Linked DNA regions of Lentimicrobium sp. L6. The protein of the gene in region 2 interacts with the protein of the main gene of each other region in a pairwise test. Links are inferred from orthologs where the notes say so. Each region holds a gene or a part of one and is shown on either strand. Other genes may lie near its edges. The genes, in order: HNS38_RS15505 and HNS38_RS18425.

Region 1 (6,921 bases), on a different replicon or contig from region 2:
GTTGAGTGAGGATTTAAAAGATATTCCGCATATGTATATTTCTGCCGTTGCTCAAATTGGGCTGGACAAGCTAAAAGATGAGCTTTGGAAATTGATGATGAAGGATTATCATAAATAGTTTCTTCACCACGGAGGCAAGGAGACACGGAGGTTCACTAAGAATTTAACAAAACTATTGTGAAATTTGAATCTCTTTGTTTTATACACCACAGATAAAAATTGAACAAAGACTCATAGAGGTTTCATATTTAAAATGACAGAAGAAGAACATAATCGGATTTCAAAAAATAATACTAGATGCTGCTCTAACAGTTCATAAAGAGATGGGACCTGGATTATTAGAATCTGTTTATGAATATTGCTTAATTGATGAATTAAGATCTCGTGGTTTAAAAGCAGAACAACAAATATTACTGCCTCTATTTTATAAAGAAAAAAAATTAACCAAAGATTTCAGGATAGACATTCTAGTTAATGATGAGATAATAATTGAAATAAAAGCAGTAGAAATCCTATTACCTATACATAAAGCACAAATTATTTCTTATTTAAAACTCGCTGACAAATGGTTAGGTCTACTAATCAATTTCAATGTCCCACTTTTGAAAGATGGATACAAAAGATTTGTAAATGGTTATATTGATAAATAAAGATTCTTTTGTGTTTCTCTGTGCCTTAGTGTCTAAGTGTCTAAGTGGTAAAATTAAAAATGCACATCATGAGGAAATAGACTATTTTTGCATTTTTAAACAAGCATAAAACTGATAGATAATTAAATGGAATTTCTAGTCAATTTAGATCAATCATTATTTCTATTTTTGAATGGACTACATGCCACTTGGCTCGATCCTGTCATGTGGTGGCTGAGTGATAAGCTCATCTGGGTTCCTTTATATATTTTTATTCTTTACCTCCTCATTAAAAAATACCAATGGAGGAGCGTAGGAATCTTGCTAAGTATAGCCTTATTAATTGCGGCTAGTGATCAAGTTTCTGTTTGGTTTAAATATGGCTTTGAGCGATTCCGCCCAACACACACCGAAGGATTGAAAGAACAAATTCATACTCTCAATGGATATTTTGGCGGTGCTTATGGCTTTGTTTCTTCTCATGCCTCCAACAGCTTTGCCTTAGCCGCCATGACTTCATTTTTCTTGGCTCCCCATTATAAAAACTACAGATGCTATGCTTTTACTTGGGCAGCAATGGTGAGTTATAGCCGAATTTATTTGGGAGTGCATTTTCCGGGAGATATTATTGGCGGAGCTCTTCTAGGAATTTTATTGGCTTATTTAATTTATCGCTTTTACCTTTACTTTGGCACAAAATGCCCTAATAATTATTGCTAATGGGACACTTAGAACAAAAATATAATATTGATGTGGTTTTTGAGGACAATCACCTCATCGTCATCAATAAGAAACCGGGACAAATTGCCCAAGGCGACAAAACGGGTGACGAACCTTTAAATGAGATTTTAAAGGCTTACCTCAAGGAGAAATATGATAAACCAGGAAATGTATACCTGGGACTCGTTCATCGCTTAGATCGCCCTACTAGCGGAGGCTTGGTGTTTGGGAAAACAGACAAAGCCAGTAGTCGCCTCAGCAAAATGTTTCAAACCAGAGAAGTAAAAAAAACCTATTGGGCTGTAGTCGATCATCGACCTCCTCTAACAGAAGATACCCTAGAGCATTACCTCATCAAGAATCAAGAGAAGAATAAATCTGCCGTTGCAAAACCCAGCAATAAAAATGGTAAAAAGGCCATTCTTCATTATAAATACCTTTCGTCTATTGACAAATATCATTTGCTGGAAATTACTCTAGAAACAGGTCGCCATCATCAAATCAGGGCACAATTGGCTAAAATTGGATGTCATATTAAAGGCGATGTAAAGTATGGTTTTAAAAGAGGGAATCAAGACCAATCCATTCATCTTCATGCTCGATATATGGAATTTATACATCCGGTAAAAAAGGAGAATATGAGGTTTGAATTTGCCTTACCAGAAGATGTAGTTTGGAAAGCTTTTCTGTAAAAAATAAACCAAAAAAAGCCTCATCTTAAATTGATGAGGCTTTCTATATCAAAATATTTTGATTTATTTCTCTTTATTCACTCCAGCTAAGTCTTCTAGCATTTCTGTAGTAATAGATTTTGGCCTTTCTAGAGGATAGCTTAAAGCTCTGTCCCAAATTACATTTGAAAGTACTCCAAATGCACGTCCAATTCCAAATAACACAGTATAGAAATCGAATTCTGTAATACCATAATACCATTGAATGATGCCCGATTGCGCATCAACATTAGGCCAAGGGTTCTTCGCTTTACCTTGCTCTTGCAAGATTGGAGGAACTACTTTATAAAGCATATCAGTATATTTGAACAATTCATAATCTGAAAGATTTTTCTGACAGAATTCTCTTTGAATCGTATATCTTGGATCAGTCTTACGCAATACCGCATGACCAAAACCTGGTATGACTTGACCACTGTTTAGGGTATCCCAAACAAACTGCTTCATTTCATCTTCAGTTGGTAGCTCACCACCCATTTTTTCTTTTAGATCTTGTAACCACCTTAGTACCTCTTGGTTTGCCAATCCATGTAATGGACCTGCTAAACCATTAATCATTCCAGAAGTAGCATAATAAACATCCGATAACGAACTAGCCACTAAATGGCCTGTATGTGCACTAACATTACCACTCTCATGGTCAGCATGAACAATAAAATACATTCTGGCTACATCATCATAAGGCTTAGCAATGCCCATCATATGAGCGAAATTAGCACCAAAATCTAAATTCGGATTAGATTGAATTCTTACTCCATCTTTGTATTGCTTAGAATAAATATAAGCTGCAATCTCAGGAAGCTTAGCTAATAAATTCATAGCATCCTCATAAGTAGAATCCCAGTAATCCTGCTTATTCATGCCTGCATGATATTTTCTATTAAAGAAAGACTCACGCTGCATGGTCATAATAGCCGAAGAGAATATAGCCATGGGATGAGAACAGCAAGGATAAGCATCTATGACCTCATAAACATACCTCGGAAGAATTCTACGATTGCTGAAATCGTTAATCACATCAGCTACTTGGCTTTCTGTTGGTACTTCTCCAGTAAGTAATAAAAAGAATAGTCCCTCAACATAAGGCATACTTGCACCTTTAGCTTTAGGTAGCTTTTCAAATACTTCGGGCAATGTAAATCCACGATATCTAATTCCTTCATTAGGATCCAGGTAAGAAATATCGGTTACCAAACTTTTGATTCCCCTCATTCCACCTAATATCTGAGAAACAGTAACATCCGCCACTTTTACATCGCCATAATTATTCAATAAGTTGGCAACTCGTGGTCTGTGCTCTTGTATTTTCTGATAGAGTATGTTTTTTAATTCACTCATTATTATAGGTTTTTTAGATGTTTATATAATTCGTTTTTGTTATAGGTATCCTTCTTTATTTAAAACACCTTCAAAAATAGTGTTTTATTTCCTAATTTCATAGGGCCTAAAAAATAGCAGAGTAAAATGAGACCTTTGCAAACTACCCTTTTACAAAGGTCTCAGATCATTTAAATATTATCGATGATAGAATTCAATGTAGCACTTGGACGCATTGCTTTTTCGCAAAGCTCAGGATTTGGCAGATAATATCCACCAATCTCCACTGCTTTTCCTTGTACTTCTAACAATTCTTTTGTTATCTGATCTTGTTTTACATTCAGTTCCTTTGCTATAGTCTCAAACTTAGCCTTCATTTCGGCATCCTCATTTTGAGCAGCTAATGCTTCGGCCCAATACATGGCTAAATAAAAATGGCTTCCTCTATTATCTATCTCATTTACTTTTCTTGATGGTGATTTATCAAGGTCTAGAATTTTAGCCACAGCCTGATCCAGAGCTTTTCCTAATACAAGCGCCTTGGGGTTTTCACTTTTCACACCAAGATCTTCTAAAGAAACGGTAAGAGCTAAAAACTCTCCCAATGAATCCCAACGTAAATGACCTTCTTCTAGAAATTGTTGAACATGTTTAGGTGCAGATCCTCCAGCTCCAGTTTCAAACAAACCGCCATTGGCTAATAATGGAACGATAGAAAGCATTTTTGCAGAAGTCCCTAATTCTAGGATAGGGAAAAGGTCTGTTAAATAGTCTCTAAATATATTTCCCGTTACTGAAATAGTATCTAATCCTTGTTTAGTACGAGCTAAAGTATACTTCATAGCTTCTACAGGTGCCATGATTTTAATTTCCAAACCACTCAAATCATGATCTTTCAAATAAAGATTCACCTTTTTAATCAATTCTGCATCGTGGGCTCTGTTTTTATCTAACCAAAATATGGCTGGATTACCTGTAGCTTTTGCTCTATTTACTCCAAGCTTTACCCAATCTCTAATAGGTAAATCCTTCGCTTGGCTAGCTCTCCAAATATCACCACATTCTACTGTGTGTTCCATAATAGACTCGCCTTTAGAGTTCACTACACGAATAACACCATTTGCTTGTGCTTTAAAAGTTTTATCATGAGAACCATATTCCTCTGCTTTTTGAGCCATTAATCCCACATTGGACACATTTCCCATTGTCGCAGGATCAAAAGCACCATTTTCTCTACAGAAATCTATGGATTCTTGGTACCATTTTGAATAAGAACGATCTGGAATCATGGCTTTGGTATCATGAAGCTGACCATCTGCTCCCCACATTTTTCCAGAATCACGAACCACATTGGGCATGGAAGCATCAATAATGACATCGTTACTGGCATGCAAATTGGTAATTCCTTTATCAGAATCTACCATAGCAAGCTTAGCTCTATGATTATAAGTATCAGCAATAGCGGCTTCTATTTCTTCTTTTTGCGCAACTGGGAGTTTTTGGAGTCTTTGATAAAGATCACCTAATCCTAAATCGGCATTCACCCCTAATTTCGCAAATATTTCGGCATATTTAGCAAAAACATCTTTAAAATAAACCGATACAAAATGACCGAACATGATAGGATCTGACACCTTCATCATGGTGGCTTTCAAATGAACAGAGAAAAGTAAATCTCTTTTCTTAGCATCCTCTAATTCCTCCTCTATATAGCTACGTAATGCTTTAACACTCATATAGGAAGAATCCATAACCTCACCTTGCAACAAAGCTAGCTTATCTTTAAGCACAGTTACATGACCATCTTCACCAATAAATTCAATTTTTACATCATCAGCCTGAGCCATAGTAACTGATTGTTCGTTACCAAAGAAATCACCACCTTTCATAGTTGCTACTTCTGCTTTTGAATCTTTAGACCATATTCCTAATTTTTTAGGATGCTTTTGAGCAAATTCTTTTACTGATGGAGCGACTCTACGGTCGGAGTTCCCTTGCCTCAAAACTGGGTTCACGGCTGAGCCTAAAACTTTAGCATATCGAGATAACACATCTTTATCTGTGTCATTTATTATTTCCTCTGGATAATTAGGTAGTTTGTAGCCTTTTTCTTGAAGCTCATTAATGGCGGCCTTTAATTGTGGAATGGAAGCACTTATATTAGGTAACTTAATGATATTGGCTTCTGGCTGTTTTACCAATTCGCCTAGCAAAGCTAAATCGTCATTCTGACATTGCTCTTCAGTTAAGTAATCTGAAAAATGAGACAACACCCTGCCTGCAAGAGAGATATCACATGTTTCCATATTAATTCCCGCTTGGTTTGTAAATGCATTCACTATAGGCAATAAAGAATAAGTTGCCAATGCCGGTGCTTCATCTGTATGTGTATAGATGATTTTTGATTGATTGTTCTTCATCTTAAAATTGTTTGTCAATTTGGTTGATATTAGACTTGTTTAAATATGTGTGTTTTTTTGCATTTGTATGAAATACAAAGAACTTCTTTTTTGTGCTCGCAAAAGTGATAGTATTCTTTGAAATATCCAATCCGTAGAAACATGAAAAAGGCGAAAAGATGTCTATGTATTTTACCCGCTCAAAGGTACAAAGGATTTATGATGCAAGCATAATAAATATGTGTTTTTTTGTCTATTTTAACGCTATTAATGCGCTTCAAAACCGAAGTTCTCTTTCTGAGAAAAAAAATAATCTAAAGAAAATTGAAAATATTTTGAAAAAACTATTGCAAGATCCAAATTTATTATATCTTTGCACTCGCAAAACAACGATGGCGTCGTAGCTCAGTTGGTAGAGCAGAGGACTGAAAATCCTTGTGTCACTGGTTCAATTCCAGTCGATGCCACAAAAGCCCGAAATATTTCGGGCTTTTTTTATGCCCAATAGTTAAAATTTGAGAGGTTTGATATCCTCATAGATTCCTCATCTCGATAATTAGTATTTTTGCAAAAAATAAAAGAATGAATATTGCAGCATTGGTTTCTGGAGGAGTGGATAGCTCCGTTACAGTTCATTTATTGAAAGAAATGGGCTACGATCCTACTATTTTCTATATCAAGATAGGATTAGAAGACGAACCTGGTTATGTATGCCCCAAGGAGGAGGATATTGAAATTACTTCCTATATCGCAAAAAAATACGGTTGCAATATGGAAATTATTGACTTGCAAAAAGAGTATTACGAAACCGTGGTAAAGTACACCTTGGATACCGTGAAGGAAGGGTTTACACCCAATCCTGACATCATGTGCAATCTTTTAATCAAGTTTGGTGCTTTTAATGATAAAATGGGACATGAATTTGATAAAATCTCAACTGGCCATTATGCCGGTATTGAAACTAGAGATGGTGAGCAATTTCTTCATACCGCTGTTGACAAGCATAAAGATCAAACTTATTTCTTGGGCCGTATCACCAAGGCTCAATTGCAAAAAGCCATGTTTCCCTTGCAAGACATTCCTAAGCCTAAGGTTAGAGAAATAGCCCATGCTATTCACCTTCCC
Region 2 (6,963 bases):
CTGTTTGCTGCATCATATAAACTAAATGAAATGTATTCCCTCCACCTACTGCAACTGCTTCAGCATTCTCAACTGCCTGAACAGGATTTTCTTCTTTATGAATGGAATATAAGTCAAAACCTAATTCTGCATAAACTGCCTTTACTCGTGCTTCATAAGCATCAAAAGAAGCTTGTAATCCTTTATCAGAAAGGTTTACTCCTGCGTATGGAATAAATAATACTCTCTTTACTTCAACCTCTTTTAAAAATTCTTTAATCACAGGACGTGGCCATCCTAAATATTCTTCTCCTGCATTAGTGGAATTACTGATCAGTAATAAATTTCTGTTCATATCTATATTTTATATGTTATTTCTCATTTTTGGGTAAATCTAATATATTTTGTTCATTTGACATATCTAAAGTCTGAATATTCCGTAATTTTCGGTTTATTGCATTTGTTCTCGTACTACTTAATGTCTCCAAAGAAGTCGAGGCAGTGTTTAAATGTTTTTGGACTTTATCTAAATGCTCAGCAAAATTTCCAAACTCCTGTTTCACGGCTTTTAATACATCCCAAACCTCACTACTTCTCTTTTGCACCGCTAATGTTCTAAATCCCATATTCAAGCTACTTAGCAAGGCTGAAAGCGTGGTTGGCCCAGTTATAGTGATTTTATAATCTCTTTGCAATTTCTCAAATACACCAGCATGACGCAGTACTTCGGCATAAAGACTCTCCACAGGCAAAAACATAATGGCAAAATCTGTGGTATGGGGCGGATCGATGTATTTTGAGCTAATGTCTTTGGCAAATCCATCTATGCTTCGGAGTAAAAGTTTTTGTACTGAGTCGATTTTATCCTTATCACCCTCCTCATAGGCCTCTAAAAGCAATTGGTAGTTCTCTATTGGAAATTTAGAATCGATAGGTAACCAAACATTTTTATCGTCAGTTTTACCTGGCAATTTGATGGCAAATTCAACATGAGCTTGGCTTCCTTTTTTGGTTTGTACATTTTTCGCATATTGCTCACTGGTTAAAATCTGCTCTAGGATATTCCCCAATTGATATTCTCCCAAAACACCTCTTGTCTTTACATTAGTAAGAACTTTCTTTAAATCCCCTACTCCACTGGCAAGCGTCTGCATCTCTCCAAGGCCTTTATGCACCAGCTCCAATCTATCACTGACCAATTTAAAAGATTCACCCAACCGCTTTTCTAGAGTTGATTGTAATTTCTCATCAACAGTCTGACGCATTTTTTCCAATTGACTGCTATTGTCTTCTCGTATGGACTTTAAACTGGAATCTACATTTTCTTTCAAGCTTTTAATCTGATCCAGAGCCAACTTATTCTGATCTAATTGTTGCTGATTCAAATCACCAAACCTCACTCGCAATTCTTCATTGATATTTTTAATACCAAAGGCAAAATCTTCTCTATTTACTTTGGATTCTTTTTGCAAACGCTCCTCAAAACGTTGGAAACGATCGTTCATTAAGTCTAATAGTTGTGATTGTTTTTGATTAGTCTCCTCCATAAATTGCTTTTGAGAAAACTGTAAATCATCGTTTAAATCTTTTAATAATTTAGAAAACTGATTTAACTGTTCTTTTTGGAGGATGGTATTCTCGTTAATTCTCTTTAACAAAGAATCTTGAAACCCTATAAAACTATTGGAATTTTCTTTTCTGTTTTCAGAAAACAATTCACGAGTCTCACGAGAAGCATCAGCAAACTTTTCATGAATAGCAGACTGAAATCCAATGCTATTCGATTCTGGAGCTTTGCTCTTTTTAAAAACAAAAACGAGTAATAATATCAATAATAAAGCATTTGCAGAAATCAATAAACTCAGAATCATGTTAAATGTTTTAGGATTTCAAATTTAAGAAAAAAAAGGAAGACGAATGTAAAAAGGCGGAAGACAGATGACGGATGTTGGATGACAGAAGTATCACATTTAATAGTAGTATGAACATACGCTGTACTAAAAATGGTCAACCCTATTTAGGCATTCACACAGGACAAGCTTAAAACATTGAACTTTGAACCAAGTATTAAAAACCCCGACTCACCATCTCAATACAAAAAAGTCTACTACTCGTTACTTTTCACCCTTTGCTCTATGCTCTTCACTCCATCAACCTCCAGCCTTTTTAGCCTTATATCCTTGATCCATCAAAATCTTCATGATTTTATCGCGATGATCTCCTTGAATGATTATCTCACCTTCTTTGGCCGAACCTCCTACTCCACATTTGGATTTTAACAATTTGCCTAAGTCTTTTAAATCATCTTCGGAACCTATGAACCCTTTAATCACAGAAGCCGTTTTTCCTCCTCTGTGTTTCTTGTCCAACCAAACTCTTAAATCTTGTTCACTAGGCGCAATGCTTTCTTCTTCAGCTCCACCAAAATCGTATTCGTAGTCTTGATTAGTGGAATAAACCACATCTCCTGTTATATTCTTAAATTTCTTTTTCTTAGCCATAATTATACTTTTGGTAACCAGATTTTCAAATTTCTGGGATTCATTACTATCTCTACTTTTTTCCCCACCTTTAATGATTCACCATCCACATTGGCATATTCATTATCATTAGGTGAAATCTGAATCTTCTTTCCTCTGATAATTTCTATTAAATTAGATTCGTGGGCTTTTGCACTCCAAACCTTTGACAGTACTTGTGGGACCCGCACTAATTTAGGTTTCCGAATAATACAAACATCCAATAAGCCATCACAGAGACTAGCTAAAGGTGAAATCTTGGTATTATAACCAAACTGATTGGAGTTGGCAATGCTTATCATAGCAGCTTTTCTCTTGAACTTTTGTCCATCGATCAACAAATCATATTCTTGTTCCTGATATTTAAAAAACTCTTTGATACTCAAAGATGCATAACCCACAAACCCTCTATTTTTATAATGGGCAAATTTTTCTGCTATCAAACTATCAAAGCCAACACCTGCAATACTCACAAAAAAGTGACCATTTAATTCTGCAGTATCAATCGCGCTAGTTTCAGCATTATTCATTTGTAAAATGGCTTTCTTAGTATCTAGCTCCCAATTTAGATGCCTCGCCAAACCATTACCAGAACCTTGTGGAATGATTGCTAAAGCGGCTTGGGTCCCAGCTATTTCTTTAGCAATTTCATTTATGGTTCCATCCCCTCCTACCGCAACTATTACATCAAATTTGTCATGATATTTCCTTGCTATTTTGGCTCCATGACCTATATATTCAGTATATTTAATATCAAAATCAAAATAGTTTCCATCCAAATAAACAGGAATAAGATCAGCTATTTTCGACTTATCTCGTCCACCACTTATAGGGTTAATAATAAATAATACTCTCCGTTTATTCATGATTTTTAATTCTGATTTGGTTCTGAATCATTCGATTATTATATTGCTGTTGGAATGCCTTCTCAAAAGTGACCAAATCATTAATATCTCTCTTATTCAATACATTATTTTTCAACAAACTATCTTTACGATATTCATATAATGATTTTGGATTTCCATCCTCCATCTGCAATAAATATTCCTCATCCATCATCTGAAGATTTCCATTAAAATAATTCACCGCGAATATTCTAGAGGAGCCTTCAAAGATAGAATTACCGAAAGCAATAATACTATCCTGCATTCCTAAATAATGTAATATAGAAGGATAAATATCAGTTTGTTGGACGAGTTTCTTTTTAGAACGACGAGTCATTAAAGTATCTCCAGGAGCAAAAAATGCTATGGGAATACTAAATTGACCCAAACTATTTTGGTATGCCGCCTCTGCCCCTTCGCTGGTATGATCGGCAGTAATCACAAACAAAGTATTTTGATACCAATTTTTGGTTTTAGCAGATGTAAAAAACTGCTTCAAAGCAAAATCACTATAAGCAATGGCTTGTTGAATTTGCAGTTTTCCCTTGGGGAATTTACCTGTATACTCAGCCGGAATTTGATAAGGATGATGGGAAGACAAAGTAAACAAGGCCGCTAAAAAAGGTTCTTTAAATTCAGTCAATTCTTCAGTAAAATATTGCAGATACTTTTCATCCCAAATTCCCCAATGCCCATCATAATCCTCTGGATTTGGATACTCGTTCTTCCCATAATACTCTTGAAATCCAGCGGCACTAGCATAGGCATCAAAGCTCATGGTTCCATTATTTCCTCCATGAAAAAAAGCAGTTTGATAGTTATAATGATTCAGACTATGAGCTAAACCTTCAATCTGATTTCCTGCATAAGGACTGTTTAAGAACGACTCGTCCGACAAAGTAGGTAAAGCAGATAAAATGGCTGGTATTCCTTCGATACTTCTCTTTCCATTGGCAATTCCCGAAAACACCAAACTATGCTCGAACAAACTATCCAGAAATGGGGTAAAACTTTTCTGATGACTCAAATAACCAATATGTTCAGAGGAGAAGCTCTCTAAAATTAAAACCACCACATTCTTGATAGGCTCAGGAACCGAATCTAGAGGAGGATATGATTGAACAGGTTGGTAGTTTTTTTCTAATTCGACTTCCGTAAAATCACTTTTTAATTCCAAACCCGTTTGTCCTACCGATTTAATGATAGTAAAAGGAGTATTTAAGACAACAGGAGAAAGACGAGCAGGTGCGTGTAAACTGGCATCTACTATATTTATGGGTTTCAATTGAAAACCGCCTCTAATTCCAATAATTACAATCCCCATCGAGACTATAAAAATCACTGTCTGCAATATAAAAGTCTTGATACTCCATGGATTTCTATTGACTTTAACACGCACTCCATTAAAAGAGAACACCAAGAAAACCAAAAGTACTATCGCCATTAAAAAAGCATACCAGAAATCTACTAAAAAACGAGGTGCCACTTCCCAAAATGTCTCCATAGAGGACAAATAGGAAAATATATCAAAGGTCATCCTTTTTAAAGTGAATCGATAATAAATAGCATCGGACAAATTCAAAAAGATGGCCAAGGTTAAGGCTATTAAGGTAGGCACCTTTATAATAGCCTGAAATACTTTAGCGCTCCTAAAGGGCATTGGAATGGTATTTCCAATAATAAACAAGGCGCTCAGCATAAACAACACACTCAAATCGAAACGTAAGCCTACAAAAATTGCCCATGCAATATCGCTAGTAGTAAATCCAGAAAACAGTTGGAAATTGAAAACATACAAGCTCACTCTCGAAAGAACTAACACCAATAATATCATCAACAACCGCTTTAGAAAAGCGATATAATGACTTCTAATATGTGGATATGATCCTAAGAGAGCTTTCATAAAAAGCTACAAATGTAAAGAAACACTTTGGGAATTAAACCTCTGTGATGTTATTTCTGATGGCAAATTTTACCAGATCGACTGTTGTACGAAGATTAATTTTGCGCATAATATTATTCTTATGACTTTCCACTGTCCGAATGCTAATAAAAAGTTTATCGGCAATCTCACTATTGGTATAGCTTTCAGAGAATAACTTCAACACTTCCAGCTCGCGCTCAGATAATACATTCAGCTGCTTGTCCAACGGACTCTCACTATCACTGGCTTTCCTTAAATAAGAATTTAATAGAATATTGGTGATGGATTTACCATAATAATCGTATCCACTGCGCAAGGTATATATAGCCTCCACTAATTCCGCTCGCGTAGTGTCTTTTGTTAAAAACCCTTTAGCACCGGCTTTTATAGACTTCAAAATAAAAGACTCACGAGTGTTTAACGACAAGACCAACAACCGTGCTTTTGAATAATCATTAGCAATTTTCTTAATCTCAGCTACATCATCCGCATTCGACAAATAAGAATGATAAAGTATGATATTGGGCTGAGACAAACGCACCCTTCGGGTGAGTTCTTCAGCAGTATTATAGAAATCAGTTATTTCAATATCGTTGACATCCGAGAGTAAAGATCTAATGCCTTCACAAATTATTTTATTACTATCCTTGATAACTACTCTAATCAAAACTTTATTTTTTAATATTCGGGGCAAATATAAAGAATATTTCACATAGAATTCATAAATTCGTTATCTCATAAACAGAACTTAAAAAGCTATGTCAGATAAACTATCACATAACGATATAAAATTCCCAAAAGAAAGTAAATCACTCAAGCATTTAAAAGAGCTATCTTGTATCAATCAGATAGTTGGTGTACTCAAGGAGAACAAGTCTTTGGCAGAGTCTTTAAAAGAAATCGTGACCCTCCTACCTCAGTTCTGGCAGTATGCTGATTACACTGTTGCACGCATTCATTTCGATGGAGAGAATTATAAAAGTCCAAAATTCAATTTTTCTCCTTGGAAACTGCAAAAAAGATTCTCTACCATAAAAGGTAAGCTGGGTTATGTGGAAGTATATTATACAGCTGAATTTATGGAAGCTGACCAAGGGCCATTCTGTACTGAAGAGACAAATCTTTTAAGTATTATCACCTCAAAAATCACAGGATTTCTAAATAGCCTCGAAGCCAAGTCTAAGAAACCTGACAATGAACATGAGTTTATTTCCTTTCATAGGGAAGAAAACCCTAAAGAAAAAAAGTTAGTCACAAGAAAGCTGCTACAGCGATTTATCAATAAGAATAATTATGCCCGTGATATCTATCATGATCTCATGCCTTATAAGGTTAAAGAAATTCTTTTAGTCGCCAATCTTTACGATGCTTACAGTATAGAAAAAGAAGGCCGATTTAGTGAATATGTATTGGGGGAATACAGTACATTAAACCTGACAAGTATACCAAGAATCACTGGAGTTTCCTCGGCAGAAGACGCCATGGAAGAACTTCAGAAAAAAAATTACGATTTGGTGATCATCATGATGGGAACTGATAAATTTGGTCCTGTCAAACTCAGTGAAGACATTAAAGACATCTTTTCTTTTATGCCAGTCTTCCTACTGCTGCATAATAATAGAGATGCTGCATATTTTAAAGGTGATTTCCCCAAATC

What was found.
Region 1: the proteins of HNS38_RS18425 (region 2) and HNS38_RS15505 interact in binary tests that used the Escherichia coli proteins (3 or more experiments, as listed by UniProt). The link is inferred for Lentimicrobium sp. L6 from one-to-one orthologs.

The regions. Positions count from the first base shown.
Region 1 is NZ_JABKCA010000066.1:2,274-9,194, reverse strand. The notes cover bases 1,262-4,219. They hold HNS38_RS15505 (citrate (Si)-synthase), read right to left. Parts: upstream 3,419-4,219; coding sequence 2,105-3,418; downstream 1,262-2,104. Other genes in these bases: HNS38_RS15500 (NADP-dependent isocitrate dehydrogenase), read right to left, coding at 3,589-4,219; HNS38_RS15510 (RluA family pseudouridine synthase), read left to right, coding at 1,376-2,041; HNS38_RS15515 (phosphatase PAP2 family protein), read left to right, coding at 1,262-1,349. Outside these bases: GTPase ObgE, read left to right, coding at 1-118; HNS38_RS15520 (GxxExxY protein), read left to right, coding at 324-650; more of HNS38_RS15515, read left to right, coding at 777-1,261; more of HNS38_RS15500, read right to left, coding at 4,220-5,817; tRNA 2-thiouridine(34) synthase MnmA, read left to right, coding at 6,379-6,921.
Region 2 is NZ_JABKCA010000101.1:5,371-12,333, reverse strand. What follows is about bases 1,424-4,423. They hold HNS38_RS18425 (diacylglycerol kinase family protein), read right to left. Parts: upstream 3,365-4,423; coding sequence 2,483-3,364; downstream 1,424-2,482. Other genes in these bases: HNS38_RS18420 (LTA synthase family protein), read right to left, coding at 3,357-4,423; HNS38_RS18430 (translation initiation factor), read right to left, coding at 2,130-2,480; HNS38_RS18435 (DNA recombination protein RmuC), read right to left, coding at 1,424-1,850. In the rest of the region: dipeptidase PepE, read right to left, coding at 1-334; more of HNS38_RS18435, read right to left, coding at 351-1,423; more of HNS38_RS18420, read right to left, coding at 4,424-5,216; HNS38_RS18415 (response regulator transcription factor), read right to left, coding at 5,320-5,973; HNS38_RS18410 (PEP/pyruvate-binding domain-containing protein), read left to right, coding at 6,065-6,963. UniProt on the Escherichia coli protein: In vitro phosphorylates phosphatidylglycerol but not diacylglycerol; the in vivo substrate is unknown.